Regions from separate parts of the Massilia sp. TSP1-1-2 genome, predicted to be linked through region 1. Evidence: predicted binding sites of a transcription regulator. Region 1 holds the regulator's gene; the other holds the start of a gene.
The links. Region 1 encodes FNR, which switches genes on or off when oxygen is low (the NO sensors DNR and NnrR bind a similar motif). Its sites were predicted from a motif close to TTGATNNNNATCAA; they were not measured.
Positions count from the first base shown of each region.

Region 2: a site for FNR is predicted at 5,708-5,721, ahead of ACP7BV_RS09865 (OmpW/AlkL family protein). Genes of this name have one in related genera too.

Region 1 is NZ_JAFCTU010000021.1:77,284-84,714, forward strand. Features, by position in the region: gene ccoG (cytochrome c oxidase accessory protein CcoG) at 1-1,130, shown strand, start outside; gene ACP7BV_RS17910 (FixH family protein) at 1,145-1,678, shown strand; gene ACP7BV_RS17915 (hypothetical protein) at 1,687-1,908, shown strand; gene fnr (fumarate/nitrate reduction transcriptional regulator Fnr) at 2,067-2,828, opposite strand; gene ACP7BV_RS17925 (DEAD/DEAH box helicase) at 2,853-4,106, opposite strand; gene ACP7BV_RS17930 (hypothetical protein) at 4,159-4,701, shown strand; gene ACP7BV_RS17935 (sensor histidine kinase) at 4,764-6,032, shown strand; gene ACP7BV_RS17940 (LytR/AlgR family response regulator transcription factor) at 6,025-6,795, shown strand; gene ACP7BV_RS17945 (hypothetical protein) at 6,943-7,431, shown strand, end outside.
Region 2 is NZ_JAFCTU010000009.1:50,415-57,845, reverse strand. Features, by position in the region: gene ACP7BV_RS09895 (hypothetical protein) at 143-910, shown strand; gene ACP7BV_RS09890 (hypothetical protein) at 1,139-1,315, opposite strand; gene ampC (class C beta-lactamase) at 1,404-2,567, opposite strand; gene blaOXA (class D beta-lactamase) at 2,603-3,409, opposite strand; partial or broken gene ACP7BV_RS09875 (M56 family metallopeptidase) at 3,479-4,288, opposite strand; gene ACP7BV_RS09870 (BlaI/MecI/CopY family transcriptional regulator) at 4,351-4,734, opposite strand; gene ACP7BV_RS09865 (OmpW/AlkL family protein) at 5,021-5,635, opposite strand; gene ACP7BV_RS09860 (hypothetical protein) at 5,853-7,431, shown strand, end outside.

The sequences.
Region 1 (7,431 bases):
TGATCATCTGCGCCTGGCTGCTGTTTTTGGTGACGGCCGTGGCCGGGCGCGTGTGGTGCGGCTTTGCCTGTCCGCAGACGGTGTACACCGAAATTTTCATGTGGATCGAGCGCAAGATCGAAGGCGCGCGCAGCGCCCGCATCCGGCTCGATCGCCAACCCTGGACGCTGGACAAGATCTGGCGCAAGAGCGCCAAACACAGCGCCTGGTGGCTGGTGGCGCTGTGGACCGGGATCTCGTTTGTCGGTTACTTTGCGCCCATGCGCTCGATGATGGCGGGCATTGGCGCGCTCAGTCTGGGGCCGTGGGAATGGTTCTGGATCGGCTTTTACGCGCTCGCCACCTACGGCAACGCAGGCTGGCTGCGCGAGCAGGTGTGCAAATACATGTGCCCCTATGCGCGCTTCCAGAGCGCCATGTTCGACAAAGACACGCTGATCGTTACCTACGACCGGGAACGGGGCGAGCCGCGCGGCGTGCAAACGGCCGAACGCACCAAGGGCGACTGCATCGACTGCACCCTGTGCGTGCAGGTGTGCCCGACCGGAATCGACATTCGCAATGGCCTGCAGTATGAATGCATCGGCTGCGCGGCCTGCGTGGACGCTTGCAACGGCGTGATGGACAAGATCGACCTGCCGCGCGGGCTGATTCGCTATTCGACCGACCAGGCCATGGAAAAGGGCTGGTCGGCGCGCCAGATCGGGGCGCACATCGTGCGCCCACGCGTGCTCATTTACAGCGCGCTGCTGGCCCTGATCGGCATCGGCTTTGGCACCGCGCTTGCGCTGCGCACCCCGCTCAAGCTTGACGTCATCCGCGACCGCGGCTCGATGGGGCGCGAAGTGGGCGACGGCGTGATTGAAAACGTGTACCGTCTGCAGGTGATGAACACCGGCGAAACGGCGCATCGCTTCCACATTGTCGTCAGCGGCCTGCCCGGGGTGCGCCTGGCCGACCAGGAAGAAGTGCTGCTCGACGGCGCCAGCACGCGCGCCGTGCCGGTGCGGGTGCAGACCGAACGGGCAGCCCTGACGGGCGGCTCGCATGCGATCATGTTCGAATTGAGCGCGATCGACCAGCCCTCGCTCAAGGTCACCGAAAAAGCCGTATTTATCGTACCGAGATAATGAAGGAGAACCGCATGCAAACTGCTTCCCAACCCAGGCTGCGCACGGCGCCGCCATGGTATGCCCAGCGCTGGCCATGGCTGCTGATGCTCGGGCCGGCCGTGGTCCTGGTGGCCGGCGGCTACACCGGTTACCTGGCCTATACGCGCCAGGACGCGATGGTGGTCGACGACTATTACAAGCAGGGCAAGGCGATCAACCAGGACTTGCGGCGCGACCGCGTGGCCAGCGCCCAGCGCCTGTCGGTGGCGCTGCACTACAACGCCGGCGCGCATGCGATGCAGGGCGAATTGACCAGCTTTGGGCGGCCGGTTACGACCCCGTTCAGGATCGGACTGGCGCATTCGACGTTGCCTGAAAAAGACATTTTGCTCGCCGTGTATCCGGATGCGCAGGGGCGTTTTTCGGCGCCGCTGCCGGCGCTGGAGCAGGCGCGCTGGCAGGTGAATGTGGAAGGGGGCAAGCGCGACTGGCGCCTGGCTGCCGAATGGCAATTTCCGGCCCAGCAGTCGATGACGATCGACGCCGATGCGGCCATTGCGCCATGAGGCAGGGCATGAAGCGCCTGGCGATGGCGGTGCTGTGGCCATCGTTCCTGGCCGCGGCGCTCGCTGAAGGCTTTTTCTTCTCGTGGGTCGAGCCGGAAGCGCTGTCGTCGCTGGCGCCGATGGCGGTCTACAGCATCGGGTTTTTCTTCTTCTGGACGTTTTGCACGCTGGCCGGCTTGCTGACGGGGTATTTGATCGTGGTGCCGGACGATGGAAAGGCGCCGTTTTGAGTCGTTGGGTCCCATGGGGCCCAAGTGACCAACGACGGCTGGCGCGTGAACGCGGGGGCGACGATTGGCGGCAATGGAACGGTTCAACTGAGCCAATGTTCCATGGGTCCGTCGCGTGCGCGACGACGATGTGGGGGGACTGTTACGGGTAGCCTGACTCAGGCCATCGGGCTGCACTGCGCGGTACCGGCGGCCATCGCCTTGAGCATCACCGGGTCGAGCAGCGTCACTTCGCGCTTGTCGACCTTTAACCAGCCCTGCTTTTTGAAGCGCGACAGCAATCGACTGATGCTTTCAATGGTCAAGCCCAGATAATTGCCAATATCTTCACGCGACATGCGCAACTGAAAGCTGGTCGGCGAATACCCGCGCGCCGCGTAGCGCGACGACAAATTGACCAGAAACACCGCAAAACGCTGCTCGGCGCGCATATTGCCCAGCAATAGCATGACGTTTTGTTCACGCGTGATTTCCTGGCTCATGATGCGGTGAAAATGACGCAGCAGCGTCGGCACCTGGCCGAACAAGTCTTCAAGGCGGGTGAACGGAATCTCGCACACTTCGCTATCCTCGAGCGCCACTGCGTCGCAATGGTGGCGGTCGCCGCTGATGGCGTCCATCCCCAGCAATTCGCCGGCCATCTGAAAACCCGTAATCTGTTGTTCTCCGGCCGCATTGACCTGGTAAGTCTTGAAATGGCCGAAGCGAATCGCGTACAAACTGCGAAAAGGCTGATCCATTTGGTACAGGCGCTCGTCGCGCAAAATGCGGCTGCGCTTGCCAATGATCTGGTCCAGCCGACTCAGTTCGCCCTCGTCGAGCCCCATGGGAAGGCATAATTGGTGCATGCTGCATCCTGCGCAGCTTGCTTTCAAGACGTTGATATTTAATACAGCTGCAGGGGGATTCGGTTGATTCATTCAGGCATCATACTTCATCGCAGCTTATCGGGTTTTTAAAAAGCGGACATCCACGTGCAAAACATCGCCCGTCACCTTGGCCTTTTTCGCCTTCTTCGGCTTCTTGACGACCTGGCCTGCCGTATCGGTCAGCGGCACCCGGTGCTCGGGCGAAAAGCCGGGCTCTTCGATGCGTTCCAGGGTTTGCCGCGTGAACATTTCAATGGCGGCGAGCAAGTCCACCTCATCGGCGCATACCAGCGACACCGCCTGGCCCGCATTGCCCGCGCGGCCGGTGCGGCCGGTGCGGTGGATATAGTCTTCGGCCACGGTGGGTAAGTCGAAATTGACCACTTGCGGCAAGTCGTCGATGTCCAGCCCGCGCGCGGCGACGTCGGTTGCCACCAGTATCTTGCACTGGCCCGCCTTGAAACGCTCCAGCGCCCGCAGGCGCGCCGGCTGCGCCTTGTCGCCGTGAATCGCGTCGGCCGCCACGCCATTTGCCGCCAGGGTGTCGACCAGTTGGTCGACACCCTTGCGCGTCTTGACGAACACCAGCACCTGGCCCCAGCGCAGCTTGTGCAACAAATGCAAGAACAGCTCGGGCTTGCGTTTTTTATCGACCGGCACCACCCACTGCCGAATCCGCTGCACCGTGCTGTTGCGCGCGCTAACTTCAATGCTCAAAGGGTTGTTCAAGAGCTTGCCGGCCAGCGCGCGGATCTCGTCGGAAAACGTGGCCGAAAACAACAGGGTCTGGCGCTTGGCGGGCAGGGCGGAAAAAATGTCATTCAGTTCGCGCGAAAAGCCCAGGTCGAGCATGCGGTCGGCCTCGTCGAGCACCAAGGTTTGCAACTGGTCGAACTTGACCGCATTCTGGCGGTACAGGTCGAGCAGGCGCCCGGGCGTGGCCACCAGTACGTCGAGCCCTTTGCGTAGCTTCATCATTTGCGGATTGATGCTCACGCCGCCGTAAGCGACATGGGTGCGCAGCGGCAGGCCGGCGCCATATTCCTTGAAACTGTCGTGCACTTGCTCGGCCAATTCGCGCGTGGGCACCAGCACCAGCACGCGCACCGCGTTGCTGCCCACCTGGCCGCCTTCCATGGTCAGGCGCTGCAGCAGCGGGAGGGCGAAACCGGCGGTCTTGCCGGTCCCGGTCTGGGCTGCGGCCATTACGTCGCGCCCGGCCAGGATCGGGCCGATCGCCTGTGCCTGCACCGGCGTGGCGCTCGTGTAGCCCAGCGCATCGAGCGTGCGCATGAGCGGGTCGATCAGACCGAGGGAAGCAAACGACATGGGCAAACCTTGCAGCGTTGGGAATGGAGCCGACAGTTTAGCCTGTCCGCCCGTGTCCGTCCCACAAAGGTGGGCCAGCGCGGCCGCGACGCTGCATTGCCAGCCTTCGGCTCAAGGCAATGTGGGGAGCGATGTCTCATCACCGGAAATTAGTCTGGCCCATCTGCATCACGACTTGCTGATTTTGGGACATGGAAATTATGGCGACCGCATTCAAAAAGACGCCGGGTATACGCATTCGGCGCGCTCACTGGCTCGCCTGCTCGAGAAACGGGGTCTGCCGAAAGCGTTTGCGGGCAAGGTCATCCTATGGTCGTGTTTCGGCGGCGCGGCCGCTGGCATGGCGCAATCGCTGGCATTCAAATTGTCCTGTCGCGGCTATACGAACGTCCAGGTAGGGGGCTGCCGCTGGATAACGGGCACCATCGTCAACCGTGTGCTGTTATGCCGCAGAAATACCACGCCCGAGCATATAGCCGGTGTGGATGCTCCCGCCGCCATGGAGGACATGATGCGCTACTGCGATAGGACCGTCGACGATGACATTGGCTGGTTTTCCCGCCTCCGTCGGCCCCTGCGGGGTTCTGTCGGATAATGCCGGAAGTCACGGACCGCGCTTGCTAAGCTGCGCCTACGACTACTGACCCGGAACCCCTCATGACCAGCCTCTTTTTCCTGTTTCGCCTCACCGTTTCCTGGATGGTGCTGTATTTCCTGTGCGCCTTGATCGCCAACGACGCGCTGCTGCAACCGATCGGGCGCGACGCCGGCGGCTTTATTGCGGCGACCGGCATGCTGCTCGGCGCCGTGGTCTTGATCACGGCCTTTTCGCACCTGCGCCGGGTGCGCCTGATTACCGGCGAAGTCAACAGCAGCTCGCTGTCGAACCGCCAGCGGCGCCAGATCGAAATCCCGTTCGAAGCGGGAGCCGCCTTCGACCTGGTCGAGGCGGCGGTGCGCGAACTGCCGGGCATCGAGTCGGTCGACAGCGCGCGCGACAGCTTGCAACTGCGCGCCAAGATCAAGCGTATCGACCCTTACAGTGGCGACACGGTGCAAATCCAGTTCACGCGCCACTTGCGCACCCACTTCAACCAGATCCTGGTGACGGTCGCGCCGAATGGCGAGGCCGGCAGCGTGACGCTCATTTGCGAACCGGAGCGCTCAGCCTGGAGCGACTGGTTTTTCGTCGACTTCGCCACCAACCTGGAAAACGCGGAAGCGATCGTGCGCTCGGTTACGCGGCGCGTGGCCGGCCTGCGCCGCGCCGAGCAGGCCAGCGTGGTCCAAAGCGCCACCGAAAAGGAATTGACGGTGGCCAAATTGAGTTTGCTGCACGCCCAGGTCGAGCCGCACTTTTTGTACAACACGCTGGCCAGCGCCCAACTGCTCACGCGCACCGATCCCCCCCGCGCTGACGAGATGCTGGGCAACCTGATTCTATACCTGCGCCATTCGCTGCCGCGCACCGAGGATAGCCTCTCGACCATTGGCGATGAACTCGAACGGGCCCAGGCTTACCTCGACATTCTGAAAATTCGCATGGGCAGCCGCCTGTCGCTGCAGGTCGAGGTCCCCGCTGCGCTGCGCGCCGTGCTGTTTCCCACGATGATGCTGCAAACGCTGGTGGAAAACGCCATCAAGCACGGGCTTGAACCCAAGTCCGGCGGAGGCACGGTGTGGATCCTGGCGCGCACCCACGAGACCGCGGTGGCGGTCACGGTGGCCGACGACGGGCGCGGTTTTTCGGCCGAGGGCGGCGGCACCGGCATCGGACTGCGCAATGTGCGCGAACGGCTGCGCCTGGCCTACGGCAGCGCCGCCTCGTTTGCCATCGTGGCCAATTTTCCCAGCGGGGTCGCGGCCACGATCACGGTGCCCAACACCGCCCTGAACACGATCAAAAAGGGAGCGCAGCATGACTAAGTGCGTAATTGCCGAAGATGAAACGCTGCTGCGCGAGGCGCTGGTGATGCTGCTGGGCGAGGTCTGGCCGGAACTGGACATTGTCGCGGCCTGCGACGACGGCGGCAGCGCGCTGGAAGCGATTGCCCTGCACCAGCCCGAGGTGGCCTTTTTAGACATTCGCATGCCCGGCTTGAGCGGCCTGGAAGTGGCCGCCGCACTGCCCGACGCCAGCCCCGGCACCCAGGCGGTGTTCGTCACCGCCTACGACCAGTACGCAATCGACGCCTTTGACAAGGGCGCAGTCGACTACCTGCTCAAGCCCGTGGCGCGGGCCCGCCTGGCGGCCACGGTGCAGCGCTTGAAAGCGCGCATCGCCGGCGGCGCCGGCGACAGCGCCGCGCTGGCCGCCCTGGTGGAGCGGCTTGGCCGCAGCATTCCCAACAGCGGCAAGGAGCCGCCGCTGGTGTGGCTGACCGCCAGCGCGGGCGCCGAAACGCGCCTGATCATGGTTGACGATGTGGCCTACTTCCAGTCGGACACCAAGTACACGGTGGTGATGACGGCGGGCGGCGAAGCGTTGCTGCGCAAACCGATCCGCGAACTGCTCGACGTGCTCGACCCGGCGATCTTCAAGCAGATCCACCGCTCGACCATCGTCAACCTGCGGGCGGTGGCGTCGATCACGCGCGATGACGCGGGCAGGGGCATGGTCAGGCTGAAAACGCGGCCGGAGACGCTGTCGGTCAGCCAGCCATTCATGTCGCTGTTTCGCAACATGTAATGCGTGTAAGCAGCGGTAACTATGTGTGTTGGCGAACAGAAGTTCATGTTGCCTCTGTTAAACTTCGTGCATGACCAGGAGCGGGCATCAGCCCGCTGCCTGTGGTCAGGCGCCATTGGCGTTTCGTCACTTGCGAAGAGGCACACAATGAAAAAATTACTAATCGCCGCAATGATCATGACGGCTGCGGCCGGCGCGATGGCGCAAAATCTCAGCCTGCAGCTGGGCCAGTCGGGCTACTACGGCAGCATCGACCTGGGTAACCTGTCGCGTCCGCCGGTGATCTACCAGCAGCCGATGATCATCCAGCAAATGCCGCAATACCGCAACGCGCCGCCGATGTACCTGCGCGTGCCGCCCGGCCACGCCAAGAAGTGGAGCAAGCACTGCGCTGCCTACAACGCCTGCGGCCGGCCAGTCTATTTTGTGCAGGACAGCTGGTACAACAATACTTATGCTCCGCAGTATCGCCGCTCGCATGGGGGCGATGGCCACCGCGACGAGAACCGTTACGACAACCGGCGCGACAATGACCAGCGCGGCTTCCGGCTCGACGAGCGTACCAATCACGACAACTACGACAAGCACGAAGGCAAGCACGAAGGCAAGCACGAGGACAAGCACGAAGGCAAGCAT
Region 2 (7,431 bases), on a different contig from region 1:
TAGAAATAAAGCACAAGAACGAACCCTAAATTCCACCACAACAACCAAGATCAGGACATAATTTGTTCAAAAAACACACCCGACAAGTAGTCTGACACAGGGGGCTAACGAGACCCATGCTAAAACAGCGACCTACTTTTGTATGTTCTGCTGCGTCGACTCGAACAAGATCACCAATTTCTATGGCAGGGTGGCACAAGAGTCCATCTTTGAACGATTTGGCTACACGGAAGACGATGGCTCGCCTATCGATCTCGTGAGCCACAGCTTGCGGCACTACCTCAGCATGCTTGCTGAAATGGGCGGACTCAGCAGCGCTGAGATTGCGATTTTTGCGGGCCGCAAAGATGTCCGACATAACCGGGCGTACGACCACATGAATTCGGACGAGGTACAGGCACCCATCAGCCAAGCTCTTAAAGCGGGCTTCACAGCAAACATCGTTCCTGCTGCTGGCTCGAGAGAACTGATCCTGCGCAGCGCGTTCAAGGGAATAGGACTCGTCGCCGCCCACACTACAAACTATGGCTGGTGCACGCACAATTTCGCAAGCGAGCCATGTCAGCTATATCGGGACTGCATCAATTGCGAGGAGCAGGAGTGCGTCAAGGGCGAAGATCACAAGACCGCAAATCTTCGCTCGCTCAAAAGCGAGACCGAGTACCTTTTGAACCAAGCGCGGGAAGCTCTGGACGTTGAGGAGTATGGCGCCGACAACTGGGTGGCGCACCAGACGAGGACATTGGAGCGAATGAACTTTCTGCTTTCAATTATGGAAGACCCTGCGGTTCCAGTCGGGGCGCGTGTGCGGCTCAGCGTAGCAAACGCCTTCCTGATTACCGCGACGTCAAACCAGTCCACTGACGTCCTCAATGTCATTGAACATCGCGAAGGGAAGCCGAAGAAATGAAGAAGACTCGCGCCCCTGACCTGACTGCTGAGCGCATCCAGGTAGTTCTTGATACCCTTGACTGCTGGGGGTTGATGTCCTGCAGCCGGCAAGTCGCCAGCAGGCTTTGCACACTGCCGATGTGCTTGGCGCCCAACTCAGCCCAGTTGAACAGCCGGTTCTTTTTACTCATCGGATCATTTGCAGGGAGCGCGCTCGAGGTGGTTCGTGTCGATCGATAGCTCTGGGTCATCCAGGTAAGCCGACAGGCCGACCCTTGCTGCGCGCCTGGCGGATCGCTTCGCCGAAGGCCGGGATGTGTTCGATCAGCAGGTTGCTGTCGGGATCGAACAGACGTACCGTGAACAAATAGGCTTGGCCGGGCACGCGGTTATTGCGGTAAGTGCTCATGCGGTAAGTGCTCATGCGGGCCAGTGTGCCCGCTGGCGCCGGATGCGGCGCCGATGCGCTCAAACGGATGGGGGAACGAATCGGGCGCGTGCGCGGTCGCGCTTTATTTGGCCATGAGCGCGAGCTGGACGAGGATCGCATGAGCTGCCTTGACGCGGGCCGGAATCGGGTAGTTCCTGTTCGAGAGCAGCACGATGCCGATTTTTTTCTGCGGTACGAAGACGATGTAATTGCCGAAGCCATCCGTCGAGCCCGTCTTGTTGAACAAGGTCGGAGTGGCCGCCGCGTGTGGCCGCTCCAGCCGTAGCGCCGGGTTCGGATCCATGATCATGTCGTACGCGTTTCCGCTTAACAGGTCATCCAAGGTGACGGGGTAGGGATACTGCTCCCATCCGAGGCCCTGCACCATGGCGCCGGACTTGAAGTAGCCCACGTGCGTGCCCGCGAGCGCACGCTGCATCGGTTTTGGCAGGCCCGCAGGATCGATGTTCGCCTGCACGAAGCGGATCATGTCGGCCGCGGTCGACGTCAAGCCATAGTTTTGCCTGGCCAGCACGCCGGGGTTCATCCGGACCGGCTTGCTCTCCTTGTTGTACCCCCATGCGTAACGGCCCATTTCGCTGGCCGGCATCTGGAAATAGGTATTCTTCAAACCGAGCTGGGGAAACAGCTGCCGTTCCATGGCGTCGGCAAAGTCGGCCTTCAGGGCCAGTGCGGCGAGGTGCCCGAACAAGCCCAGGCTCGCGTTGGAATAGCGGCGCTGAACGCCAGGTGCCGCGTCCGGCTTCCAATGCTGAAAATAGTCTGCCATGGTGGCGTCGGTGACGCTGTCGGGAAACTGCAGCGGCAGCCCGCCAGCTGTAAAGGTGCCGAGATGGAGCAGGCTGGCCTTGTCGATGGCGCTTCCCTTCAACTGCGCCATGTACGTGCTCGGGTGCTCATCGAGCGACAGCTTGCCCAGCCCTTGTGCGTAAGTCGCCAGGGTGGCCGTCAAGGTCTTGCTGATGGAGCCGAGTTCGAACAGCGTTGCCGCGTCTACCGGCGCCCTGCTTTCTTTCGAGGCGACGCCGTAGTTGAAGACATAGGCCTGGCCGTCGATCGTGATGCCGACCGCCATGCCGGGCACGCCGTGCTCTGCCATCAGGGGATGGATCGCCGTGTCGACCATGGCCCGCAGCTTGGCCGGGGCCTCTGCCGCCCAGCCGGGTGCGGACAACAAGCAGGACGTGACAAGGACTGTTGCCGTGCGTTTGAGGCTTTTTGACAAGATGATCAAGTGAGTTCCTTTTTGCAAAATGTTGATCAGAGGGTGTCGAGGCGCCCTGCCAGATCGGACAAGAATGCCGCTTTGGCGCGCGGCCCTGCGGCGCTGTTTTCCTGGCGCCGGTCGAGCACGAGGCGGGCAAAAACCACGGTGCGCTGTCCCTTCTTGGCCCAGCCGACATACCAGCCGTACTGGTGCATTTCGTCATCCTTGCCATTTGGCAGGACCGGGCTTGCGGTACCGGTTTTGCCGTGGACTTCCCAGCCATTGGCCAGCATCACGCGCGGCATGATGCGAGCTGTCATGTCGAGCGCGTTTGCGCTCACGGGAAGTCGCCGATTGAGCATATTTCTCAGGAAAGCCACCTGTTCCACCGGCGAAATTTTCAGGCTTGAAGCGACCCACGACATCGTCAGGCCGTTATCCTTGCCGGGGTCTCCGGACACATCGCGATTGCCATAGCCGAAGCGCGTCACATAGGACTGCAAGCGCGCCTGGCCTAGTTGCGCGGTCACTTGCTGGGCGTACCACAGCACGGAATTCTTGAGCCAGCTCGTGGGGTCAGTTTCCGCGCGCCAGGATGGGATATCGCCGGCGTAGCCGGGCTTGAATGACAATGCCGGGGCATGTTCGTCGCGCAGGATGCCGCTGTCATAGCCCATCAGGCTGACGACGATATTGAAGGTCGATGCTGGTGTCACGCGCTCGTCGCACCGGCCTTCGTCGGCCAGCCGCTGGCCACTGTCCGCGTCCGCCATTTCCGTGCAAGCGAACAGCTGCGCGGCCTCGTCATGCCGGGCGAGCGCAGGCTGGAACGCAAGGCTGCCCATGACGACGCCGGCCATGCCGCCGATCGCGGCCAGGCGTGCCCAGCGGCCGCGGGCGGGGGCGGCTGGCGTACGGATGAGCGCGATCCGCTCCGACAGCGAACTGGGGCTGACGCCGCCAAAGGCCAGGGCGGCGCTCGCGGCATGGCGCTGCAGTGTCAGCTGCGCCACGAGCGCCGCCGCATAATCCTTGCGCTCGGAGCGCGAGCGGCCGCGCAACACCTCGCGGTCGCAACCGAGCTCCTGGGCCCAGGACAGGTTTTCGCGCAGCATGCGCATGAAGGGATTAAACCAGAACAGGGTTTGAAGGACGATGCCGGCGCACATCCATTGCAGGTCGCGCCGCCGCCAATGGGTCAGCTCATGTTCGACGATCAATTGCTGCTGTGCCGAAGCGAAGCTGCGCAGGTGCTGCGGCAAGAGCAGGCGCGGCCTGAACAGGCCAAACAGCATGGGCGAGATGGGCGCGTCCACTTCGATGACGGCCAGCCCGGGCGCGTGCGGCAGCGCTGGGGCAGGAGATCCGGCGGCGGCCAGGCAGTGCAGCATGCGCCGCGCCCGCAGCAGGGCGATGAGCACATGGCCAAGTCCGGCCAGGTAGATCAGCAACCATGCGCGCGCGGCATTGGCGAGCATGGCGCGGGCCGGATCTTGCGGTTTTTGCACGGCAGGCGCGGCGCCGGCAAGCGGCCCTGAGGCAGCGGCAACCGGGACCGGCGCGAACGCTGTTGTACTGTCGATGTCGATCGCCGGCACCAGCCGCAGCCGTTCGCTGTGCGGCAGCAGGATGACCAGGAAGACCGCCACCACAGTCAACTGGCCCAGCATCCACAGGGAACGGTGCGCGGATGAATCGGCCAGGCGATGGCACAGCGCGGTCAGTGCCCACACGCCCATCCCGGCGGCGAGACAGCCGCCACTGGCTAACAGGAAGCGCAAACCAAGCAAGTCGATGGCGCTCATTTCGCTTCGTCGCCGCCTTCGGGCCAGTCGTTGAGAAGCTGTTCCAGTTGCGCGAGCTCGGCGTCGTCTACCAGTTTGCTGCCTGTGAACATGGTCACGGGCAGGGGCGTGTCCAGCTCCATGACGCGCTTGCCGAAGTCATGCGCGAACGCGGCCAGGGTGTCGACCTTGTCGAGCGCTGCCTCGTACACCTGGACGCCGTGCACGGCCAACCGGCGCACCGAACCCTTGTCGAGCATGCGCTCGAGCGTCTTGCGGGTGGACGAAAACGACCAGCCAAGTTCGTCAGCTACCTGATCATGGATTTCGCGCGCGCTGAGCGGTTGCTGTCGCCAGAGCGACTTCAGCAAGGTCAGTTCAGAAATCGAGGGAATTGCCATGGTTTGCTCCGCGTGCGACAGTTGCCAATATTGTGCGACAACTGTCACATCCAAGTCAACAGGCGATGTGGGATTTTTCTACGTCTGGCGATGAGATGAAGATGGTCCATTCATTTTTTCAGGATGTGGTTTCCATTAGTTCCTGCAAAACTTCCAAAGCAAGATAGCGATCACTCCTGCCTGTGCCTCGCTGATGATTGTTATCGCCGCAGCGCAGGCGTAAAAAAGCCCTGCAACTTATTCACTTGCAGGGCTTTTTGTTTCCTCGGCCGGGACTGCGCTTGCTTTAGAAGCGGTAGCCAACGCCCAGCGCTACCATCGTCGGATCAACCTTGAGCTTGCTCACGGTGGTGCCAGCAACGATCACGTCGCTGCGAATATTGACGCGCTTGACGTCCAGGTTGAGTGACCATTTTTCATTGATTTTATAGTCGATACCAGCCTGCAAGGCCAGTCCGACGCTGTGGCTTTCCAGGTCCCCTGCGCCATCTAACAAGTTCACGCTGGAAATGCGCGTGAAGTTGACGCCGACGCCCACGTAAGGCGTGAACTGGCCGATCGCATCGAAGTGGTACTGACCGAGCAGCGTTGGCGGCAGGTGCTTGAAGCTGCCGGCCAGCGCGCCGTCGATGAACACGTCATGTTCTTGCGGGTAGGTCAGCACCAGTTCGGCGGCCAGATGCGGCGTAAAGAAGTAACTGATGTCGAGTTCGGGAATGGTCTTGTTCGACACCGAAATGCGGTCGGACGCGCCGACGCCGGCGATCGGTGTGGATTTGTCGGCCGGATTGAGGTGGGCGGCGCGCACCCGGACCAGCCAGTCGCCGTCTTGCGCATGGGCGCTCGTGCCGATCGCACCGAGCAGGCTGAGGGTAATTGCAATAAGGGAGCGCTTGATCATCATGTTTTCCTAGTTGTGGGTTGTTGCTTGTTGGTATGTGCTACAGCTTATTGATGTAGCTCAACTAAATCCTTGATGTGTGTCAAAATTTTTGATAACGCATGAAAACATGTATCACATCGCGCAAGGCCGCTGCGAGGCGGGTTTTGTTGCCCGCAAGCCTGTCCCACTCCCTCCCGACAAGTTTCGCTTCCTCATTACCGCCAAGAAAGTAATAATGTGGGTCGTGCCTCAGGGTGGAAAAATGACGTCGGCGAACAAACTACGATGGATGACGGGCGCAATGCTGCTCTCGCTGCTGGCCTTGGCCGGCGCGGCGGCCTACCTTGCCTTGCACCGCATTTTCCAGGTCGACGAAGCGCAAAACCTGTTCATGACGCATGTCGTGGCCACGCACCAAAGCGATCTCTATTTTTCCAATGCGCTGCTGTGGATGCTGGGACCGATGTCGGCGCTGGTGAGCGCGCAGGAGGAATCATTCAAGATATTCACGTCGGCGCGCCTGCTGTTCCTGGGCGTGTTCGTGCTTAACATCTATTTGCTGGCACTTAATACCGGCCGCAAGCTGACGTCCTTCGCCGGCGTCGCAGCCCTGTTTGGCGCGGCCACGCTGGCGCCCTTGTGGGATTACGGGTTTGAAATCCGGCACGACAACCTGATCCTCACCGGCCTGCTGCTCATGTGGTGGCTGGGCCGCACCGCGCCGCGCGGGCGCTGGTCGTACGTCGGCCTTGGCGTGCTGTCGGTGTGCATGCCGTTCCTGAGCTTGAAGGCAATCGTTTATGTAGCCCCGCTCAGCCTGGCTTTCCTGGTGCTGCCCCCGCCTGCCCACGGGCAAGCCCGCGCGCCCCTGCTGGGCGCTTGGCTGCTGGGCGCGGCTGGTGGGGCCGTGGCGGTGGCGGCGGCCTATCTGGTGTCGGGCGCGTGGCCGGTGTTCCTGGCCGGCTTGCAGGCGGGCGCGGCCAGTGGCGCTGCCGCCGTCCGGATGGATCCCGAGATGGCGCTGGGGCGATTGCCGCGCCAGGTTCCGCTGCTGCGCGAACTGGTGGCCATGGCCCTGTGCTGGGTTGTGGTCACGCTGTGCCGTGAACGGCGCGCTGCGCTCACCTGGGACGGCCTGCTGCCCGAGGCCTTGCTCACGCTAGGCAGCTATGGCGCACTGCTGATCAATCCGACGCCTTTCCCTTATAACCTGGTGAACCTGGTGCCGTTCGCCTATCTGCTCGCGTTTCGCTTCGGCGCGCCGCTGGTCGCCTTTGACTGGGGTTGGCGCCATGCGGGCGCGGCCCTGTTTGGCGTGCTGCTGCTGTGGCAGGTGCTTCCTTTTGCCGACGCCACCCGCAGGCACTTCGCCTACACCAACGAGCGGCAACAAACCTTGATGGCCGCCGCCGAAGCGCTGACCGATGCGCGCAAGGACCGCGTCTACGACGCCATCGGCATGCTGCCCACGCGCGCAAGCATCGGCTACAACTGGTACAACCATACGCTCAACAAGGCCGCCTTTGCCAATGGCAGCATCGCCTCGGTGGCCTCGATGCTGAACGCCCACCCGGCCTCGGTCATCATCCGCAGCTACCGGACCAATATGCTTCCCGACACTGGCTGGCAATTCATCGAGCAGCGCTACATTGCGCTGAGCGATGATTTCTGGCTGCTGGGCGGCGTACTCGCGCCCGGCGGGGGTAATTACACGGTGCTGCACCCCGGCCGCTATCTGGTGATGCAGTCCGAACAGGGGCGATTGCTGCCACTGCGCGGCGCGCTGGTCGCCAACAAACCGGTCGCGCAAGAAC